DNA from 2 places in the Herbaspirillum lusitanum genome. Region 2 is predicted to be linked to the other one. Evidence: predicted binding sites of a transcription regulator. Region 2 holds the regulator's gene; the other holds the start of a gene.

Region 1 (10,657 bases), on a different contig from region 2:
AGCAGTGGAAACAGCACGAAGGTACAGGCCAGCGTCAGCAGGTGCAGGCGCGGCTGCTTGAAACCGGACAGCGCCGCTTCGCGCGACAGCCGCGCGCCGTGCAGGAAGAACAGCAGCGCGATGGCGGTGTTGCTGGCCAGGTGCATGAGTTCTTCGAAGCGGCCGGTGGCCGGCAGCAGCGTGGCGAGCAGGACGGTGCCGAGCAGCATCCGGGTGAAGGTGTCGGGGAAGTAGCGTTTCATGATGGCAAGAAGGAAGAAGGAAGAAGGCCGAAGCAGCCTTTGCCACATGATAGGAAAAAGGCCTATCATCGGGAACCCCTTTAATCATCCGAACTGTAATCGGATATGCCGATAAGCGGATGCATATGTGTCAGGAGCACCCATGTTCAATCCGGTCTGGCTCAAGACCTTCACCACCGTGGCCGCTTCCAGCAGCTTCAGCGAGGCCGGTCGCCGGCTCGGGCTGACGCAGTCGAGCGTGAGCGACCACATCCGCCGTCTCGAGGACGGCAGCGGCCGACGGTTGTTCGTGCGCGACACGCATTCGCTGGCGCTGACCGCGGACGGCGAGAGCCTGCTGGTGCACGCGCGCCTGATTCTCGAAGCGCACGCCCGCGCCGAGGCCCAGTTCACCGCGCCCAGGCTGCGCGGGCGGGTGCGCTTCGGCGCCCCGGACGATCTGGCGATGGGACCTTTGCCGGACATGCTGGCGGCGTTCCGCAACAAGCATCCCGAAGTCGAGCTGGAAATCACCATCGGCCTCACCGGCGAGCTGTACCAGCGCCTCGACAACGGCGACCTCGACCTGATCGTCGGCAAGCGCCGTCCCGGCGAGCAGCGCGGGCAGGCCATGTTCCGCGTACCGCTGGTCTGGCTGGCGCGGCCGGAAACCGTGGTCGACCTGGCGCAACCGCTGCCGCTGATCCTGCTGCCCGAGCCGAGCGTGACGCGCGCGGCGATCCTGGCCACCCTGGGGGCGGCAGGACGTCACTGGCGCATCGTCTGCACCAGCGGCAGCCACGCCGGCTGCATGGCGGCGGCGCGCGGCGGCCTCGGGCTGACCGTGCTGCCGCAGCACCTGGCGTCACGCGAACTGAGCCTGCCGGTCAACCATGCCAGCCTGCCGGTGTTTCCCGATGTCGAGTATGTGGCCTTGGCGGCAAAACGCCTGAGCCGTCCGGCCGACACGCTGTTCCAGATATTGATGGCGAGCGAACTGCATGCGCGGAAGTGACGAAATGAGTTAGCATCGACGAACAAAAAATACAGGAGACAACGATGACAGGAACGCTTGTGGAAGCAGTGGATGCGGACATGATCCGCCGCGTCGAAGAGAGTTTTTCACGGCAGGGCGCGCTGCGCACCATCGGCGCGCGGCTGCACAGCGTGACGCCGGGACTGGTCGAGATCCGTCTCGATTTTCGTCCCGAGCTGGGCCAGCAGAACGGTTTCCTGCACGCCGGCATGAGCACCACGATTGCCGACACTGCGGGCGGCTATGCCGCGATGAGCCTGTTCGATGCCGGCGAAGAAGTGCTGACCACGGAGCTCAAGCTGAATCTGCTGGCGCCGGCGCAGGGGGAGTATTTCATCGGCCGCGGCAGGGTGGTCAAGAGCGGCAGGACGCTGACCATTTGCCAGATCGAAGTGGGCGCGGTGCGCGACGGAAAGGAAACGCTGTGCGCCTACGGCATCATCACCGCGATGCGCATGAAGGCTTAAGAAAGCGCCAGGGCGGCGTCGACCACCAAGGCCGGCCGGTTCAGCGCACGGATGCGGCGGTCGACAAAATAGCCTCCCGCTTCGGTATAGCGCAGATAGCAGCGGCCGCAGACCTTGCAGGCGGCGACATTGCAGCGGTTGTAGGGAAAGTGGCGCGGCGCCACCGGCGCGTCGGCCGATTCGTAGCGGGTGCCGCCGGGATGGTATTCGGCGAAGCCGGGTTCATCGTAGGGATCGGGCAGCAGCGTGCCGATGTCTTGCAGCAGGGTTTCGGGAAAGGACAGCGGCGTGCTGGTCCACGCTGCGAGGCTTGCTTCGTTGCAGGCGCAGGCGACCGTCACGGCCGCGCTGCGTTCGGCCAGGGCACGCAAGCCGGCGCCGTCCAGCACGGGTAAATCAACCATCGCTTGCTTCCTTATTTTCCGCCGAAGGAAATCTTGCCGCCCTGCAGCTGCGCGGTACCGCCGCCGAGGTCGCTGAGCACTTGCCAGACCTGTTTTGCGATGCGCATTTCCACGCCTTCGTAGACGGCCTTGACGGCGACGATGCGCGCCGATTCCGCTGCGACCAGATCTTCCTTCATCTCGTTTTGCTCGGCCACCAGGTCCTTGACCTCTTGTGCCAGCAGCTTGCGATTGAGTTCGGCTTCTTCGCCGGCGCCGTTGCGCGCTTTCTCGGGATTCTGCTTGTAATGGGCCAGCTGCTTGATGACGCGGTTGAGGTCGTCGAGTTTGCGCTGGAATTCCTGTTCCTTGGCGCGCAGCTTTTCTTCCAGATAGGGATCGAGGCCGACCTGGATCCTGGTGGTGGCGGCGCTTGACGAGCCGAACGCGACCGCCTTGATCAGCATGGTGGCCTGGGCGCGGCCACCGATGATCTGGCCCAGCTTCGGATTGGTCTTGCCGACCAGGATCTCGTTGCCGGCGAGCATTTCGCACTGGCGCGCATTGCCGGCCAGCATGATGCTGTCGCCCGCTTCGATGTGCGCGCTTTCGGCGAACAGCGCCTGCACGCAACCTTCCGCCTTGACCTTGGCGACGATGGACGCCATGCCGGGTTGGGTTTCGGCGTGGCCGATGATGCCGCCTTTGACGGTGATGTTGCCGCCGGCAATGATCTCGGCCGCTTCCACCGTGCCGCCGACGAAGACATCGCCGGACACGCGCAGGCGCATGCCGGTCTTGACGTCGCCCTTGATCTTGACCGTGCCGGAAAACTCGACGTTGCCGGTGCTCAGGTCGACATCCTCGATCTCGACGATGGGGTTGATCTTGACGCCGTTGGTGATCAGCTGCGGTTGGCCGGCGATGGCCGCGACCAGCAGGTCGGGGTCGTCCTTGGAGGGTTCGGCGCCGACGCAATCCTTGTTGAAACCGAGATCCGGAACCGGCAGCGCAGGCACCGCCTGGCCCTTGATGTTGACGCCGTTGACGCCCGGCACCGGCGGCGTGCGCCGCATCAGCGGGTCGCCGACGTTGATCAGCAGCAGGTGACCGAGGTCGGCATAATGCACCACGGCATCGTCGTCGATTTCGGCGAGTTCTTCTTCCTTCTTGTCGAGCAAGGATTCGAAGCGGGCGTGTTCGCCCTGCACCGGATCCTCGCCGCGCGCGATCAGCAGCCTGGAACAGTGACCGACGCCGAGCGCGCCGCGCAGCTTTTCGTGCAGGATGCCTTGCGTGATGCCCTGGGCGCGGATTTCATTGACGACGTCGACGGCGCGCGCGCGTCCGCCTTGCGGCGGCACCAGTGTCAGGTATGCTTCCATGAGGTCGTCGGAGATTTCAATCACGAACTCGCCGTCGCGCCGTTCGCCGATCTTTTGCGAGTGCGCTTCCTTGCCGTCGGCGATCTTGGCGGCAAAATCGCCGAGAGCCGCTTCATCGATGTACAGCTTGGTGAAGCCGCCATCGGCAAGGGTCTGTTTCAGCATCACGAGATTGGGGACTTGAACACCCGCCACCGGGGTGAATGCAGCGACCAGTTCTCCGCTGACTCTGTCGAAGTTGAGCGACAGCGATTGCGGGCTTGTTTGTTCCATGTTATTTCTCGGAAGTCCTTGTGCAGAACTCATCGGCAGGATTCCCGGTTCCTTTAGGTGAATTGTTATGTGGCAAGATGATCCTGTAAATCGCGGTGAAGTACAAGGGTTGTTTAAGCTCAAAAGTACAAATTGTCAATATGCTAATTATCGATAAGAACGACACCGCAAGTGCCGACCGCCGCTATCTCGCGGGGCGCCAAAGCACCTTGGTCAGCATCGTCGTCAACGTCGTGCTGACCACGTTGCAGATCATCACCGGACTGTTTTCCGGCTCGCAGGCGCTGGTCGCCGACGGCATTCATTCGCTGTCGGATTTGGTGGCCGATTTCGTCGTGCTGTTCGCCGCGCGCCAGAGCCGCAGCCCGGCCGACGCCGATCATCAGTACGGCCATCAGCGCTTCGAGACCGCCGCGTCGCTGGCGCTGGGCGGCGCGCTGCTGGCGGTCGGCATCGGCATGCTGGTGTCGGCCGTCTTCAAGCTGCAGGCGCCCAATGTCCCGCAGGTGCATCTGGCGGCCTTGTGGGTGGCGGTGGCCACGCTCGTCAGCAAGGAGGTGCTGTTCCGTTACATGCTGGGCGTCGCCGAGCGCGTGCGTTCCAGCATGCTGGTGGCCAACGCCTGGCATGCGCGTTCGGACGCGGTGTCGTCGCTGGTGGTGGCGCTGGGGATTGCCGGCAACCTGCTCGGTTTCCCCTTGCTTGATCCGATTGCGGCGCTGATCGTCGGTCTCATGATCGTGCGCACCGGCGCGGTGTTTTTCTGGCGCGCGCTCAACGACCTGATGGACAAGGCTGTGTCGGAAGAAGAATCGCAGGCGATCCGCCGCACGCTGCTGGAAACGCCCGGCGTCTTCGGCCTGCATGATCTGCGCACGCGCAAGATGGGTGACCTCACCATCGTCGACGTGCATCTCGAACTGGACGGCGAACAGACCGTCACGCAAGGCCACGCCATCGCCACGCTGGCGCGCCGGCGCGTCATGGAACAGCATCACGTGCTCGACGTCATGACCCACGTCGATCCGGTGCAGCAAAGCGCTGCTGCGGACCTCGGATAAACAGTACATGGACTCTCTCATTGCCGCGTCCGCGCGGGCGCTCGCGCAAGGCGATGCGCTCGGCGCCCTCAAGCGCGTCGCCTTGCGCGACGATCCGCCGGCGCTGGCCTTGCGCGGCATCGCCATGGCCCAGCTCGGCGAGCATCCGCGCGCACGGGAACTGTTGCGCCGCGCCGCCCGCGGTTTCGGCGCGCATGAAGAACTGGCGCGCGCCCGTTGCATCGTCGCCGAAGCCGAGGTGGCGCTAGCCGTACGCGACATCGGCAGTTCGCCGCGTGCACTGGCGGCGGCCACGGTCGCGCTGGACGCCCACGGCGATCGCGCCAACGCCGTGCAGGCGCGGCTGATTGCGGTGCGGCGACTGGTATTGCTGGGTCGTCTCGAGCAGGCCGAAGCCGCGCTGGCGCGGCTCGATGCGCGCGGCTTGTCGCCGGCGCTTGCCGCGGTGGCTGCGTTGACGGCGGCGGAACTGGCTCTGCGTTCGCTGCATATCGATGCCGCCCACGCGGCGCTGACGCGTGCGCATGATGCAGCGATGCAGGCCGGCGTGCCGGCTTTGCTGGCCGAGGTGAAGGAAACGCGGTCGGCGCTTGCTCGTCCCGCGGCCCGGCGTGTTTCCGCAGGTCGCGAGCAGACTTTACGGCTGGATCAGGTTGCTGCACTGTTGGCGTCGGAGGCGTTGGTGATCGATGCTTGCCGACGCGGTGTGGCGGTAGGGGATGGGGATGGGTCTGGATCAGGATCAGGATCAGCGTGGAAACCGCTGGCGCGCAGGCCGGTGTTGTTCACGCTGGTGCGCGCACTGGCGGAAGCCTGGCCTGGCGACGTCGATCGCGAAGCCTTGATCGCCCGCGCCTTCAATACACGCCGTCCGGACGAATCGCACCGCGCACGTTTGCGCGTGGAAATCGGTCGCTTGCGTGCGCTGGTCGCGACGCTGGCGCAGATCGAGGCCACCCCGCGCGGCTTCGTGCTCAAGCCGCTGGACGAACGCGAAGTCGTGGTGCTGGCGCCGCCCATTGCCGGCGACCAGGCCGCGTTGCTGGCTTTGCTTGCCGACGGTGAAGCATGGTCGACGTCATCTCTGGCGTTGGCGCTTGGCGTCAGTCAGCGCACCTTGCAGCGCGCACTGGCCGGACTGGAAGCGGCTGGCCATGTACGCGCCATCGGCCAGGCGCGCACGCGCCGCTGGCTGTCGACGCCGCTGGCCGGAGGCGCTGGAATCACGACAATCTTGTTACTCCCTGCTGCGCTGGCGATGGACTAAAGTTGTCTTGCCGCGCCGATCACGGCGCATCAACAGGAGACCGCAATGACCAGCAACACCACTCTGAAAACCAAACCTGAAGCGGGCGTGCATGCCGCCGAGATCGTGCGCGAGTACGGCCCCTTTCCCGGCGTCGAGCGCGTGCACGGCGTCACCTGGGATGGAAGCAATGTCTGGGCCGCTACCGGCGCCAGCCTGATCGCCTTCGATCCCGCCAGCGGCGACGCCACGCGCACGTTGCAGCGCGCCTGCGACGCCGGCACCGCCTTCGACGGCACCTATCTGTACCAGATCGCCGAGCAGCGCATCGACAAGATCGATCCCGCCAGCGGCAAGGTGCTGGCATCTATTCCGGCGCCCGGTCAGGGCTTCGACTCCGGCTTGACCTGGGCCGAAGGCAGTTTGTGGGTGGGGCAGTATCGCGACCGCAAGATCCACCAGATCGATCCGGCCACGGGCAAGCTGATCCGCAGCATCGATTCCAACCGCTTCGTCACGGGCGTGACCTGGGTCGATGGCGAACTCTGGCACGGTACCTGGGAGGGAGAAGAGAGTGAAATCCGCCGTATCGATCCGGCCAGCGGCGCCGTCATCGAACGGCTGGCGATGCCGCGCGACACCGGCGTCAGCGGTCTTGAGTCGAACGGGGCGGATCTGTTCTATTGCGGCGGCGGAGCCAGCGGCAAGGTGCGTGCGGTGCGGCGTCCGAAAGGCGCGGCCGCCTGAGGCCGCGGGAGGCAAGGTAAGAGCGGTTACTGCGCCAGGATCGCCGTCAGCAGTCCCGGAAAGCGGCTGTCGATGTCGGCCCGGCGCAGCGTATTCATGTGGCTGGTGCCGGTGGTTTCGGTCAGCACCAGGCCGGCTTCGCGCAACACCTTGAAATGATGCGACACGGTCGATTTCGGCCGGCCGCCGTCCAGTTCGCCGCAGGTCGCGGCTTCCACGCGCGCCAGATGCCGCACGATGTCCAGGCGGATGGAGTCGCTCAAGGCATACAGCACGCGCTCAAGGGCCAATTCGCTGACGGCAGGGTGTTTGTAGGGACGCATGTGCGCATGATACACCTTGGGGTATAATTGTTCCATTGTTCGTATATATTCGAAATAACGAACAAATTGGCCAATCTCATTCCCCCCTATTTTGTTTAATAAAGGTGTTCCATGTCCGCATTGTTCCAGCCCTTCAAGCTCAAAGACGTCGCCTTGCGCAATCGCATCGCGGTGCCGCCGATGTGCCAGTACTCCGCCATCGACGGCAAGGTTACCGACTGGCACCTGTCGCATTACGCCGGCATGGCGCGCGGCGGCGCCGGTCTGGTGATCGTCGAAGCGACCGGCGTGTCTCCCGAAGGCCGCATCACCCCGGGCTGCACCGGCATCTGGTCGGACGAACTGGCGCAGGCTTTCGCGCCGATCGTGCGGGAAATCAAGGCAGCCGGCGCGGTGCCTGGCATCCAGATCGGCCATGCCGGCCGCAAGGCCAGCGCCAACCGTCCATGGGAAGGCGACGACCATATCGCAGCGGACGACGCGCGCGGCTGGGACACCATCGCGCCGTCGGCAATTGCTTACGGCAAGGATCTGGCCAAAGTGCCGCGCGCTATGACGCTGGACGATATCGCCCGCGTACGCCAGGACTTCGTCAATGCCGCCGTGCGTGCGCGCGACGTCGGTTTCGAATGGCTGGAACTGCATTTCTCGCATGGCTACCTGGCGCAGACTTTCTTCTCGGCGCACTCGAACCGGCGCGACGACATCTACGGCGGCAGCGTCGAAAACCGCAGCCGCTTCCTGCTCGAAACCCTGCGCGCGGTGCGTGAAGTGTGGCCGGAAAACCTGCCGCTGACCGTGCGTTTCGGCGTGCTCGAATACGACGGCCGCGATGAGCAGACATTGGCGGAATCGATCGGCCTGGTGCGCGAATTCAAGGCCTCCGGCATGGACATGATCAGCGTCACGATGGGCTTCACCATTCCCGAGACTTCGATTCCCTGGGGCCCGGCTTTCCTCGCGCCGATCGTCGAACGCGTGCGCCGCGAAGCGGATGTGCCGGTATCGTCGGCCTGGGGTTTCGGTACGCCGGAGATCGCCGAGCGCGTGGTCAAGGAGCAGCAGCTCGACCTCGTCATGGTCGGTCGCGCGCATCTGGCCAACCCGCACTGGGCGTATTTCGCGGCGAAGGAGCTGGGTGTGGAACGCGCCTCGTGGACGTTGCCGGCGCCGTACGCGCACTGGCTCGAGCGCTATTGATTATGGATTGTTGATGTGACGGGTGAGCGGCACTCTGCAGCGCCGGTTGCGCGTCCTTCAGTGCATCAGTCCAGCGGCGGAGCGTCGCGCTCAACGCGATTGCGTCCGCCGTGCTTGGCCTTGTACAGCGCCGCGTCTGCGCGCGCATAGGCATTTTCAAAGTCACTGCCGGCCTTGCTCCAGGACACGCCGAAGCTGGCCGTCACGGGACGCGACGGCAGACCGGAAAACAATTCCCCCGCAATCGTCAGCCGCACCTTCTCCGCCAATTGCACCGCTTCGTCCAGCGAGGCATTGCGCAGCAGCACCGTGAACTCTTCACCGCCGACGCGGCCGATTTCACCTTTGCCGTCGAGCGACTTGCGCAGGCGGTTCACCAGTTCGCGGATCACGGCGTCGCCCGCAGGATGGCCGAACTCGTCGTTGATGCGCTTGAAAAAATCGATGTCGAGCACGATCAGCGACAGCGACGAATCTTGCAGGAAGCGATGCGCCAGATCGAACACCGCGCCGCGATTGAGCGCGCCGGTCAGGTTGTCGTGCCTGGCCTTGTAATCGAGCTCGTCGCTGAGTTGCTTGAGGCGTGAATTGAGCAGGTTGAGCTCGCGCTCGGTGCGGTCGCTGCGCGCAATCAGGCGGCGGCTTTCGCGCATCAGCCGGCCGTAGCCCTGCACCAACTCCTTGAGCGCGACGCGATATTCATTGGCGCTGACGACATCGCTGGCCAGCACATCGTTGGCGTTGGCCAGCACTGCCGTTTCGGCTTCAAACAGGTCGATGTCGCTCATCAGCTTTTCACCGCATGGTCGTTGAACACCAGATCGGGAAAGTCTTCCTTCAACTCCTGGCCGAACTCGAAAATGGTGTCGTCGTCTTCGTCGTGGTACCAGTTGAGTACGACTTCAGTGCCGGCCTTGGCCTTGTCGTTAAGCGTGCCGAACAGCGAGAACAGCATCTTGGTGCTGGAACTGTTGAAGTAGGCCAGCGCAACGTTGATCGTCACTGCCGTGGTGCCGGCGTCTTCGGACAGGAAGCTGCGCAGCGCGGCAATGATGTCGCCCCAGAACTGCGCCGCGTTCTCCGGATAGGATTCGCCCTTCAGTGATAGTTGCCGTTCGTCGAAACGAAAATCGACTTCGGGGGAACTCGGGCTTGCCGCTATAAATAAATTGTCCATATACTCATTCTTGATAGGCAGACAGGCGATGGCGCCCGTCGCTGTTTTTCGTTTTCTGATGTGTCCTGCACGTCTTCAGATGGTCGCCCGCAAATAGAACATCGAGGTGCCGCTGTCCTTGCCTTCGCCGCTGGCCGGTGACAATTCAAATTCCAGCGGTGCGCTGGCGTCGCGCGCCATGGTCAGGAATCCCAGTCCCGCACCCTTGCTGTCGGCCGGCGTTTCGGCGCGCAGCGTTTCCTTGTACTCGAGCTTGATCTCGTCAATGGTCAACGAGCGCAGGTGCTCCAGCTTCTCACGCAATTTCTCCGCCACGACCGCATTGACGGGGTTGGCGCAGTGCAGGTAATAGCGCTCGTCGGTCAGTGAAATGAACACTGCGCCATGTCGCATGGAGGCCTCGCTGTTGCCTTCTTTTTCATATGAATCCGCCGAGTAGTGCACGATATTCTGGGCCATCTCGATGAATGAAGAAAACAGTTTGCGCCGCGTCTGCGCCACCGCGCCGGCATGCTCGACGCGCAGCTTCACCGCGTCGGCCATGGCCGCAATGATGGTTTGCGAAAAATAGCCGACGTAATAAAAGATGACGTCGCGTCTCTCGACGTAACTGTGGAAATCGTCCCATTGTCGCTGAATGCCGTTCATGCCGCTCATGCCGTTCCACTGCGTTGTTGATGATTGATGAAGGATCCGCCCACGCGGAAACCGAAAAAGGTCAGGTCGTCGCGACGGCGTTGCTGGCCTTGATAGAGGCGCTGTTCCTCCATGATTCTTTTGCCGACCTCCGCCATCGGGAAATCACGATGTTCCAGCAATGACTTGCGCAGGCGCTGTTTGCCGAAGGCGATATTTTTCGGACCGCCGATCTGGTCGATGATGCCATCAGTGGCGATCATGACGATGGCGCCGTCACCCAGCTGCACCTCGCGGTTGCTCCATTGCATGTCGTCGGGCGTGTCGACGTAGCCGAGTCCGGTGCGCTCGCCGTCGAATGTCTGCACGGCGTCTTCACCCGACTGCAGCGTGAGCAGCGACATTTTGGCGTTGGCGCAGGTGAGCCGGTGCGACGCCGCATCGAACCAGAAGAAGCAGGCATCCATGCCGTCGTCGGATTCGGACAATTGCGTCGCGGAGG
Region 2 (10,657 bases):
CTGCGGTCTGCACCGCAATCCAGCCATCTCCCGCCACAGCGACGTCCAGCGCACGGCCGGTGTCTTGTATCGGGCCCAACGTGAAGTTGGTGCCTGCGGTCGAATCGACCACGAACGTGCGCGTTGCCAGCCCTTCGCCGCCCACCACCGGTACGGCGCGGAAGGTGTCGAGCTGAGAACGGAAACCGGTCGTTGTCGCGTTCGCCAGGTTGTTGCTGGCGGTGGCCTGCTGCTCCATTGTGTGCTTGGCGCCGGACATGGCGGTGTAAATCACACGATCCATAATTACCCCTTTGTGCGCGCGCGGCATCGCTGCCGCGCGCTTCCCCACTTAGTTCAAATTGCTTAGCGCAGGCTGACCAGCGTTTGCAGAACGGTATCCTGCACCTTGATGGTCTGCGAGTTGGCCTGATAGACGCGTTGCGCCACGATCATGTTGACCAGTTCAGTGGTCAGGTCGACGTTGGAGTCCTCCACGGCGCGCGCTTGCAGGACGCCGAACTGGCCCGTGGTCGGCTTGCCGACCAGCGGCTGGCCGGCGTCGGCGGTGGCGGTGTACAGGTTATTGCCCAGCGGCGACAGGCCGTTCGGATTGGCGAAATTCACCAGCAGCACCTGGCCCAGGACCTTGGTGTCGTTGTTCGAATAATTGCCAATGATGGAACCGTCCTTGCCGATCGAGAAGCTCGACAACACGCCTGGCGCTTTACCGTTCTGGTCTTGCGCGACTGGCGTGAAAGCCTGGCCGGTTTGGGTGGTGCCGGTGTAATCGACGGCAATGGCGGCAGGGAATGTCGCGCCCGGTTTGACGAAAGGACCATTCAATGTCGCTGCAGCAAATGTGCCGGCAGTCGCACCGCCGACCAATACGCCGGAAGTATTGAAGGACAGCGTCGTTAGCGGTGTTGCCACTGCTGCTGCCGGTGTGGGATACAGCTTGCCGTCAATGGTCGCATACACATCCCAGTCTGTATTGGGAGGAGTTACAGCTGTTGTCTTTTTCACGTAGTACGTTTGAACGTTATAGCTATTGCCCAAACTGTCATACATGGTGACGCCGGTCGTGCTGCTGTAGCTAGCCGCATTGGTCGGGCTGAAAGGCACGACGGTTGAGTCAATAGCCGTCAGGCGCGAATCAAGATTCAGTTTGGTAGAAATCTTGGTCGTCGCAGTAGCAGGAATATTCGATGTATCGATTTTCAGCGGGACCGGATCGCCCCCAACCACCGTTCCGAGCCAGCCGGTCAGGTACGCGCCCTTTTCGCTCGGGTTGATGATGTAGCCGTCCTTGTCCAGCTGGAACTGGCCATTGCGGGCATACATCGGCGACTGGTCGGTCAGGCTGCCCTGCATGCGGAAGAAGCCGTCGCCGTTGATGGCGATGTCGAGCGGATTATTGGTGGTGGTGACGTTACCCTGGGTGAACGCCTGTTGCACGTTGGCGACCGCGACACCGATGCCGACCGGCGAGTTGCCGGAACGGTTCATCGAGTTGGCGTACATGTCGGCGAACTGTGCCTGTGCCGATTTGAAACCCACTGTGCTGGCGTTGGCAACGTTGTTGCCGATCACGTCGAGACTCTTCGACGCCCCTGCCAAGCCACTCAGGCCTTGTTGAAAACTCATTTGATTCTCCTTGTGCTGGAAGCCGTCAGTGGATTAGAGGATTTGGATAACGTCGGTCGGCTTGATGGTGCCGATATTCGATACATTCAGTTTCACGCCGTCGGCGCCTGTGCTGACGCTGGCGACCGTGCCGAAGGACAGCGCGGCGGCGTCCACGGCGGTGCCGGCGCTGGTCGCGGCGACGGTGAAGGTGTACTGACCGTCGGCGGCCTTGGTGCCGGCGTCGTTGGTGCCGTCCCAGATGACCGGCACGGTGCCTGCAGCCTGGCTGCCCAGATCCATCTGGCGCACGACGGCGCCGGTGGTCGCATCACGGATGGTGACCTTGATGCTGTCGGCATTGGCGCCGAGCTGCACGCCGAACACGGCCTTCTGCGTGGTGGTCTCGGTACCGTCGGCAGCCTTGGTGGTGTCGGAAGTCAGGGTCAGGTTGTTGCCCGGAGCCAGCACGCTGTGACCGATCATGTTGGCTGCCTGCAGCGACTGCGCCGAACCAAGGTTGGACATGAGAGAAGCCAGCGTGGTGTTCAATTGGCTGATGCCCGACACGGTCGACAGCTGCGCCAGCTGAGTGGTCAGTTGCGAGTTGTCCATCGGATTGGTCGGATCCTGATTCTGCATCTGCACGGTCAGCAGCTTCAGGAAGCGATTCTGGATCGCTTCCGGGCTGTTGTCGTTCAGGCTCGAAGTATTGGAGGTCGATGTCGACGTGCCATTCATTGACGACAGCAAATCGTTGGAAACAGTAGTCATGATTAAGATCTTCCTTATTGACCGATGGTGAGGGTTTTCATCAACATATTCTTGGCGGTATTCATCGTCTCGACGTTGGTCTGATACGAACGCGATGCGGAGATCATGTTGACCATCTCCTCGACCGGATTGACATTCGGCATGGCGACGTAGCCGTTGTTGTCGGCCATCGGGTGCTTGGGGTCGTACATCAGCTTGGGCGGCGCCTGGTCTTCGACGATCTGGCTGACCTGCACGCCGCTGTTTTCGATGTTGCCGAACGGGACCGCCTTGAACACCACTTGCTTGGCCTTGTACGGCTTGCCGTCCGGGCCGGTTGCACTGTCGGCGTTGGCGATGTTGCTGGCAACCGTATTGAGGCGCTGCGATTGCGCGCTCATGGCAGAACCGGCGACGTTGAAAATATTGGAAAGAGACATGATGATCAGCCTGGTTGGATGGCGGCGAGCAGACCTTTGATCTGCGCATTGACGGCGGTGATGCCTGCTTCGTAACGCACCGCGTTGTCGGTGAACTGATTGCGTTCGACATCCATGTCGACGGTGTTGCCGTCCACACTGCTCTGGGTCTCCTTGCGATACAGCAGCGGCGAGCCGCCGATACCGCCGTCGCCCGTCGCCTTGCCGGAAATATGGGCCGACGACGTGCGCGCCAGCTCGACCGGCGGCACTGTGCTCGATTTGCCCGCCATGGCCCCTTGCAGGGTCTTGGCGAAGTCGATGTCGCGCGCCTTGTAATTCGGTGTATCCGCGTTGGCGATGTTGGACGCCAGCAATTGCTGACGCTGGGCGCGCAAATTCAGCGCCGTTTCATTGAATCGCAGATAATCATCCAGTTTTGCAGCCATCTAACCCTCCTGACGTACCCTTCACAAAGTACGCATCATGCCGATAATGGGATTTACACACCATTGGATCATAAGGCTCCCCCTCAAACTCTAATGCCCGAGAAAGAGAGAAAACTATGCCTTGTTCGACCTTTTGACAGAGTCGGCCGCCGGTACTATTGCTGACAGGATGGCCCTGCCTCCGATCACCCGGGTTGAAAAGTTGTTGTTATGAAATTATTGTCAAAAGTGCTGTTGTCCTTGCTGCTGTTGCTGCCCGCATTCGGGCTGTCTGCGCTGGCGCAAACCACCGAACAGAACACGCCGCCACGCCAGGATCTTGGCGCGCTGCAAAAAATTGCAGAACAGTTCATGAAGGTGCAGACAACCGGCTTGTCCGGCACCGTCAATATCGCCGTCGAACCGGCCGACAGCCGCTTGAACCTCGCCGCCTGCACGTCGCCGCAAGCCTTCATGCCCAATGGCGGTCGCCTGTGGGGCCGCACTACCATTGGCGTCAAGTGCATCGCGCCGTCGCCGTGGACAATCTACCTGCGCGCCACCGTGCAGGTCATTGCAGAATACATTGTCACCGCGGCGCCGCTGGCGCAAGGCCAGATCATCGGCCCGAACGACATCACCAAGGTCAAGGGCGACCTCTCGAATTTGCCCAACGGCATCATTACCGATTCGTCCCAGGCCATCGGGCGCACAGCCAACATCTCGCTGGCGCTGGGCGCCCCGATACGCCAGGATGCATTGCGCAGCAACCGCGTGGTGCAGCAAGGCCAGGCGGTACGCGTGGTGTCCACCGGTCCGGGCTTCCAGATCACCACCGAAGCGCGTGCCTTGACCAACGGCAGCGAGGGGCAAATGGTGCAAGCAAAAACGTCTGCCGGCCAGGTCGTGAGCGGGATTGCGAAGGCCGGCGGCATCCTTGAAATCAATTACTGACAAGAAACCTTTTGACGGGCGACAAAAGTATTAAAGTTTGCGGAAAAATGGCCGATAATCTAGGCAACAGGCGGGTCACAGAACCCTAACCCATTAAGGATACTGCCGTGAACGTTAATGACGCCCTCAAAACAGGCAAAGGCTTACCGGAAATCGCGCAACCCCAGGCGCGCTCCGCGAACAGCAATGCCGGTGCCGCACCAGCAAAGACAGACAGCGACGCATCTACCGCAGCCAATGTCCAGTTGTCTTCGCAATATCAATCGCTGGGCGTGAAAGCCGCTGCTACCGGCAGCACTTTCGACGCTAAAAAAGTTGCTGAGATCAAGGCTGCCATCGCTAACGGCACCTTCCAGGTCGATCCCGAGAAAGTCGCCAACGGCTTGTTCGACACCGTCAAAGATCTGATCGGCTCCCGCAAGACTTAACGTAACGACAACGCAATGACAAGTAATTCGCTCCTGCCATCTCATACACTCGCTGACGAAAAGCACGTCGCGTCGCGCCTGGTGGCGGCATTGCAGCAAGAGCAGGATTTGCTCAGCGGCAATGGCGATGCTGACAAGATTCCGGAAATCATCAATGACAAGGCCAATATTGTCGCCAACATGGCAACATTGGCTGATCAGCGCCACAAGGCGCTGGCTGCGTTGGGATTCACGGCCGGCGAGAACGGCATGCAATCATGGATCGAACAACACGGTTCGGCCGAAGACAAGCAAGTGTGGGAAGAACTGTTTGCGCTGGCGCAATCCGCGCGCGAACTGAATCGTCTCAATGGCCTGTTGATCGGCAAGCAAATGGCGATCAACCAGAACGCCATGAACATCCTGCAAGGCAAAAGCAACGGCTCCTTCTACGGTCCTGACGGCCAATCGAGCCTGCGCAGCTCGGGCCGACCGCTCGGCATCGGCTGATTTTTCCTCGCACCAGAATTTGAAAAGCCCGTTCGCGAGAACGGGCTTTTTGCTTTATGGCGCCGGCTTGGGATGCACTGGCTGAATGGGCTGAGCGACCTTGCCGCCCTCTTCTGCAAACGGCACCTCGGTGGCCTGTTCCGCCAATCGCGACAGGATCATCACGTCGACGCGACGATTGCGCAACCGTCCTTCAGGCGTATCGTTGGAAGCCACTGCCTGGTTCGATCCATGCCCCACCGCCGTCAGGCGCAGGTCGGCGATGCCCTGGTTGTTGAACAGCCGTGCCACCGTGCTGGCGCGCACCGCCGACAACTCCCAGTTGGAAGGAAACACGCTGGTGTTGATCTGCGTATTGTCGGTGTGGCCCTCGATCTGGATCGCGTGATCGTCGTTCTTCAGCACGCGGGCGATGGCGATCAGGGTTTCTTCCGACTCCCTGCTGACCTTGGCGTCGCCGGGTGCGAACAGGACATTGGCGTTGATCTCGACATTGACGCCGACACTTGTTTGCGTGACCCGCACCTTGCCCTCCTGCACCAGCGGCGCCAGCACTTGCAGGATGTCGCGCGCCATGTCGGTCATGCGCTCTTTTTCACGGCGCAGCGCTTCGTTGCTGCGCGGCTTCTGCAGGGTAATCTTAGGTGCGACGGATTGCTGGGTGCCTTGGCCGCCGGCCTGGACGACAATCGGAGCCGTCGACACCGGCTCCTTGCCGAAGGCGTTGATCAGCGAGTCGGCGAGGATTTTGTACTTGCCTTCATTGACCTGCGAAATGGCATACATGACGACGAAAAAGGCAAACAGCAGCGTGATGAAGTCGGCATAGGAAACCAGCCAGCGCTCGTGGTTCTCATGCTCTTCTTCCCGTTTTTTTCGCGCCATGATGAGTGGATGCCTCAGTAGATCATGTAGTGACGAAATACGACTCTGCGCGCTCCTGGATGACGCGCGGATTGTCGCCGCTGGCGATGCCGAACAAGCTGTCGGCCACCATGTCGCGCCGGTTCACTTCCACTGCAAGCAGTTCCTTGAGCTTGTTGGCCACCGGCAGGAAGAACAGATTGGCCAGGCCGACGCCGTAGATGGTCGCCACGAAAGCCACCGCAATGCCGCCGCCCAGCTTGGCGGGGTCGGATAAATTTTCCATCACGTGGATCAGGCCGAGCACCGCGCCGAGGATGCCGATCGTCGGCGAATAGCCGCCAGCCGCTTCCCATATCTTGAGGGCCTGGCGTTGGCGGGTCTCGTAAGCGGTGGTGTCGACCTCGAGAATGTCGAGCAGCTTGGCCGGTGTGATGCCATCGATCAGCAGGCGCAAACCTTTCTTGACGAAAGGATCGCTGCTGTCGTTCATGTGTTCTTCGAGATGCAGCAAACCTTCGCGCCGCGAGATACCGCTCCAGACCGTGATGTTGTCGATCAGTTTGCGGTGATTGTGAACCGGTGGAGAAAATACCCAGGACAGCAATTTGACGCCATGGACGAAATTGTCGAGCCTGGTTTGCAGCAGCACGGCGCCGATGGTGCCGGCAAAGACAATCAGGAAAGCGGTCGGCTGCAGGATCGAACCGAGATGGCCTCCTTCGAGCAGCAAGCCCAGCAAGATGCCGCCCAACGCCAGCAGTAATCCTCCTACGCTACTCCAGTCCACGCCTGCTCCCTCAAGGTCGAGCGCATGCGGGCGATGGCCTGGCTGTGCAGCTGGCAAACCCGCGATTCCGAGACGCCCATGACGGCGCCGATTTCCTTCAAGTTCATTTCCTGTTCATAGTACAGGCCCATGAGGATTTTTTCACGCTCGGGCAAGGCTTTGATCGAATCGATGACGGCATCGCGGAAACCACCGTTGATCAGGTTCTGCAACGGGTCGTCGGTATCGCGGGTCTGGTAGCGATCGAGGAAATGCTCATGGCCGCCGTCGGCGTCATGGAAGTCTTCGTAGTAGATCAGCTGATGGCCGCCGCATTCGGTCAGCATGTCCTGATATTCCGGCAAGCTCAGTTTGAGCTGCGTGGCGACTTCGGCCTCCTGCGGCGGACGACCGAGTTGCTGCAACAGGACGTGGATGGCTTCTTCGATCTTGCGGGTATTCTGACGGATGCTGCGCGGCAGCCAGTCGCTGCTGCGCAGTTCATCCAGCATGGCGCCGCGAATACGCTGCACGGCATAGGTTTCGAACTGCGCGCCGTGCGTTTCCTCATAGCGATTGACGGCATCAAGCAGACCGATCATGCCTGCCTGAATCAAGTCGTCCACTTCCACGCTGGGCGGAAGCTTTGCCTTCATCTGATGCGCCAGCTTTTTCACAAGCGCCGCATGCAGCTGGAGCAAGTCGTTCTTGGCCGTCTTTCCTTTGACGTTATACATAGAACTCATCTCGTCAATAATGGTGAGTGCGAACGATCATGCAATGCAAGGCGCGTCATACTCCGAGACTTGCACCATCGGTCGCCATACCGTACGTGCCCTTGGTGAGGTTGGATAACGAAAACTGATCGGCCAGGCGCTTGAACGCAAGCGTCGCGCCAGCCAGCGGAAATGCTTCCAGCACGGTGCGGCCCTGCCCCGATGCACGACGGATGTGTTCGTCTGCCGGGATGGAACCCATGAAATGCAATTGCGCCGCCAGGTAACGATTGGCGGCCTGCGCCATGTTGGCGTACACCATCTGCGCTTCCGCGTCCGAGCCGCCGCTCACGAGCAGGTTGAAAGGACGGCGGCCGAGCTTGTCGCTGAGGCCCTTGAGCAAAACGTACGCCGCCTTGATCGAGGTCGGGCTGGTCGACATGTGCACCACGATCTCGCCCATTTCCATGGCCGGCACCGGCAGCAGCTCGTCGTCGTTCAGTTCGCCGTTGATGAGCGTGATGTCGGATTCTTCCGTCAGGCCGTCGAAAATTTGCGCCAGCCGCGAGGCTTGCGGATGGGTCGAAGCCGATACATTCTTGCGCGACAGGCGCGCCAGCGCAAAACCTTCCGGCACCATGCGCACCGCTTCATCCAGATGCCGCTCCTGACGCGCGACGTCGAGCAGTGTCGCCACGGCGATACCGCCGAAACGCGACAAGATCACCGAGGGCGTCATGCAAGCGTCGACCAACAATGCGTTGTGGTCAGCGGCGGCAAGAGAGGCTGCCAGATTGATCAGCATCGCGCCTTTTTCGTCGTCGGGAAGAACCGAGAAGAAAGTGAACACGCGCGGCGTCGGACGCTCCAGCATCCGTCGCAGTCCTTCCGCTTGATCAACGTCATAGCTAGCCAAGGATCACCTCCCGCAGGCTTTTGTCATTCATGGCCGTGGCCGTCGGTCCGACTACCACCGGCAACTCGGCATCCTGGAACTCGAACGGCGCAGTTTCACGCTTCAGTTTAAAGGCGCGGTCAGCCAGATACAACCTGTTGGCAACATGCAAATCTTCCGGCACGCGCTGACCGTTCGCGACGTAATACAGATTCAGTTTTTGACGGATGACAACATCGAGCACGTTGCCGATGGTTGCCGCTTCGTCGAGCTTGGTAATGATGCAACCTGCCAGGCCATCGCCGGAATAGGCGCTTACCACTTCATTGAGCGTGCCGCCGGTCGCCGTTGCATTGAGGCACAACAGGCGTTTGATGTCGGTGCCTGCGCCCGACAGCATGGCGGCCTGTTCGGCTACCATCTGGTCGCGCTGGCCCATGCCGGCGGTATCGATCAGGACAGTATGTTTGCCGCGCAGTTCGTCGAGTGCGATACGCAAATCGGATTCATCTTTGACCGAATGCACCATCACGCCGAGAATCTTGCCGTAAATGCGCAGTTGCTCGTAGCCGCCGATACGATAGCCGTCGGTGGTGATCAGCGCCAGCTTGCCGGGGCCGTGACGCATCACGCAACGCGCCGCCAGTTTCGCGGTCGTGGTCGTTTTGCCAACGCCGGTAGGACCGACCAATGCATAGACGCCGCCTTCCTCCAGCAACTCGTTTTCGTTGGCCATGGTCATCAGATTCTTGGCCAGCACCGACTTGACCCAGAACATGGCGTCTTGCGATTTCGGGCTTTGCGGCAGGTTCTCGGTGATCAGGCGCGACAGGCTGGCGCTGAAACCGGCGGCCAGCATTTCACGCATGATCGCGGCCTTGGCCGGCTCGCGCTTTTGCGTGCCGCCCCAGGAGATTTCCGCCAGTTGAGTTTCCAGTACGCCGCGCATGGAGCGAATTTCGCTCATGACGTCGGACAGGATTTCGTCGTAATCCTTGCCGTCGAATTCAGCCATGACGCCGGCCTGCTGCGGACGCGCTGCAGCTGCAGAGGCGGCAGCTGCCTTCGGGCCGGCAGCGACTTGCGCCGGCGTCAGCGCTTGTGCCTGCTGTTCCTTGGCGCTGGCGCGTGCGGCATTGCGGGTGCGCCAGACGCGGGCGTCGGCTTGCGCCGTATTGTGTTCGACCGGCATTGATGCGCCGGGGCTCTGCGCTTGCTGTTCGACGCGTGTGCGCGGCACGGCAGCCTGCAGCGACTGTTGCGGCGCAGGCGGTCGGCGCACGGCCGGACGCGGCACGGCGTCCTTGGACATGGCCGGCACCACCAGCGACGACATGTCTTCGTTGGCCATGGCCAGGATCTCGACACCGTCGTCGATATTCCGGTTGGAGAGAATGACGGCGTCAGGTCCCAGCGCTTCGCGCACCTGGCGCCATGCGTCTCGCGACGAACCTGCAATAAATTTTTTGACGTTCATGCTTGCCCTCCAACTAGGCTGGTAACTTTAATCGTTTTCGAATCAGGAACTTCAGCGTGTGAAAGCACCCGGAGTTGAGGCATTGCGCGTCGCAAGAAGCGCGCCAGCAATGCCCGCAAAGGACCCGGGACCAACAATACCGGGGTTAAACCCAACTGCTCTTGATGACGTGCTGCGTTTTCTGTTTGGGTAATCAGTGTATCGGCCAGACCAGGCTCGATGCCGCCGCCCTCCGGTCCGCTTGCCTGCATCGCCTGCATCAGCAGACGTTCCAGCTTGTTGTCCAGCGTCATGACCGACAGCTCGCTCTCGGTCGGGAAAATCTGCTGCACGATCGCGCGGCCCAGGGCAATGCGCACGATGGCGGTCAGTTCGTTCGGCTCCTGCACGCGCGGCGCATGCTCGGCCAGGGTTTCGATAATAGTCCGCATATCGCGGATATGCACGCCTTCGATGAGCAGGTTTTGCAACACTTTCTGAACCGTGCCCAGCGGCAATGCCTTCGGCACCAGATCCTCGACCAGCTTCGGCGCGTCCTTGCCGATGTGATCGAGCAATTGCTGCACTTCCTGACGACCCAGCAATTCGGCCGCGTGGACGGTGATCAAATGATTGAGGTGAGTAGCGATGACGGTGCCGGTATCGACCACGGTGTAACCCATGGTCTGCGCCATTTCGCGCATGTTGCTTTCGATCCAGACCGCCGGCAGGCCGAACGCAGGGTCGGTGGTCATCAGGCCCGGCAGCGGGCCGGTGACCATGCCCGGATTGATCGCCAGGAACTGGCCGAAAGTGGCCTCTCCCTTGCCGATTTCCACGCCCTTCAAGGCGATGCGATAGGCCGACGGTTTGAGTTCGAG

The links. Region 2 encodes FliA, which starts transcription of late flagellar genes. Its sites were predicted from a motif close to CTAAAGTTTNNNNNNNNNNNGCCGNTA; they were not measured.
Region 1: the regulator FliA is predicted to act here: its motif matches at 3,796-3,822, upstream of DXT88_RS04865 (DUF342 domain-containing protein).

What each region holds. Positions count from the first base shown of each region.
Region 1 covers NZ_QXFG01000005.1:150,230-160,886, forward strand. The annotation lists gene DXT88_RS04845 (bile acid:sodium symporter family protein) at 1-242, opposite strand, end outside; gene DXT88_RS04850 (LysR family transcriptional regulator) at 385-1,236, shown strand; gene DXT88_RS04855 (PaaI family thioesterase) at 1,281-1,724, shown strand; gene DXT88_RS04860 (hypothetical protein) at 1,721-2,128, opposite strand; gene DXT88_RS04865 (DUF342 domain-containing protein) at 2,140-3,765, opposite strand; gene DXT88_RS04870 (cation diffusion facilitator family transporter) at 3,906-4,826, shown strand; gene DXT88_RS04875 (helix-turn-helix domain-containing protein) at 4,834-6,093, shown strand; gene DXT88_RS04880 (Vgb family protein) at 6,139-6,819, shown strand; gene DXT88_RS04885 (ArsR/SmtB family transcription factor) at 6,846-7,142, opposite strand; gene DXT88_RS04890 (NADH:flavin oxidoreductase/NADH oxidase) at 7,254-8,342, shown strand; gene DXT88_RS04895 (GGDEF domain-containing protein) at 8,408-9,130, opposite strand; gene DXT88_RS04900 (DUF1987 domain-containing protein) at 9,130-9,519, opposite strand; gene DXT88_RS04905 (SiaB family protein kinase) at 9,595-10,167, opposite strand; gene DXT88_RS04910 (SpoIIE family protein phosphatase) at 10,173-10,657, opposite strand, start outside.
Region 2 covers NZ_QXFG01000008.1:152,133-162,789, reverse strand. The annotation lists gene flgF (flagellar basal-body rod protein FlgF) at 1-283, opposite strand, end outside; gene flgE (flagellar hook protein FlgE) at 346-1,626, opposite strand; gene DXT88_RS09180 (flagellar hook assembly protein FlgD) at 1,660-2,379, opposite strand; gene flgC (flagellar basal body rod protein FlgC) at 2,394-2,798, opposite strand; gene flgB (flagellar basal body rod protein FlgB) at 2,804-3,226, opposite strand; gene flgA (flagellar basal body P-ring formation chaperone FlgA) at 3,437-4,159, shown strand; gene flgM (flagellar biosynthesis anti-sigma factor FlgM) at 4,267-4,587, shown strand; gene DXT88_RS09155 (flagella synthesis protein FlgN) at 4,603-5,076, shown strand; gene motD (flagellar motor protein MotD) at 5,131-5,961, opposite strand; gene DXT88_RS09145 (flagellar motor protein) at 5,984-6,730, opposite strand; gene DXT88_RS09140 (RNA polymerase sigma factor FliA) at 6,712-7,446, opposite strand; gene DXT88_RS09135 (MinD/ParA family ATP-binding protein) at 7,502-8,299, opposite strand; gene flhF (flagellar biosynthesis protein FlhF) at 8,334-9,797, opposite strand; gene flhA (flagellar biosynthesis protein FlhA) at 9,794-10,657, opposite strand, start outside.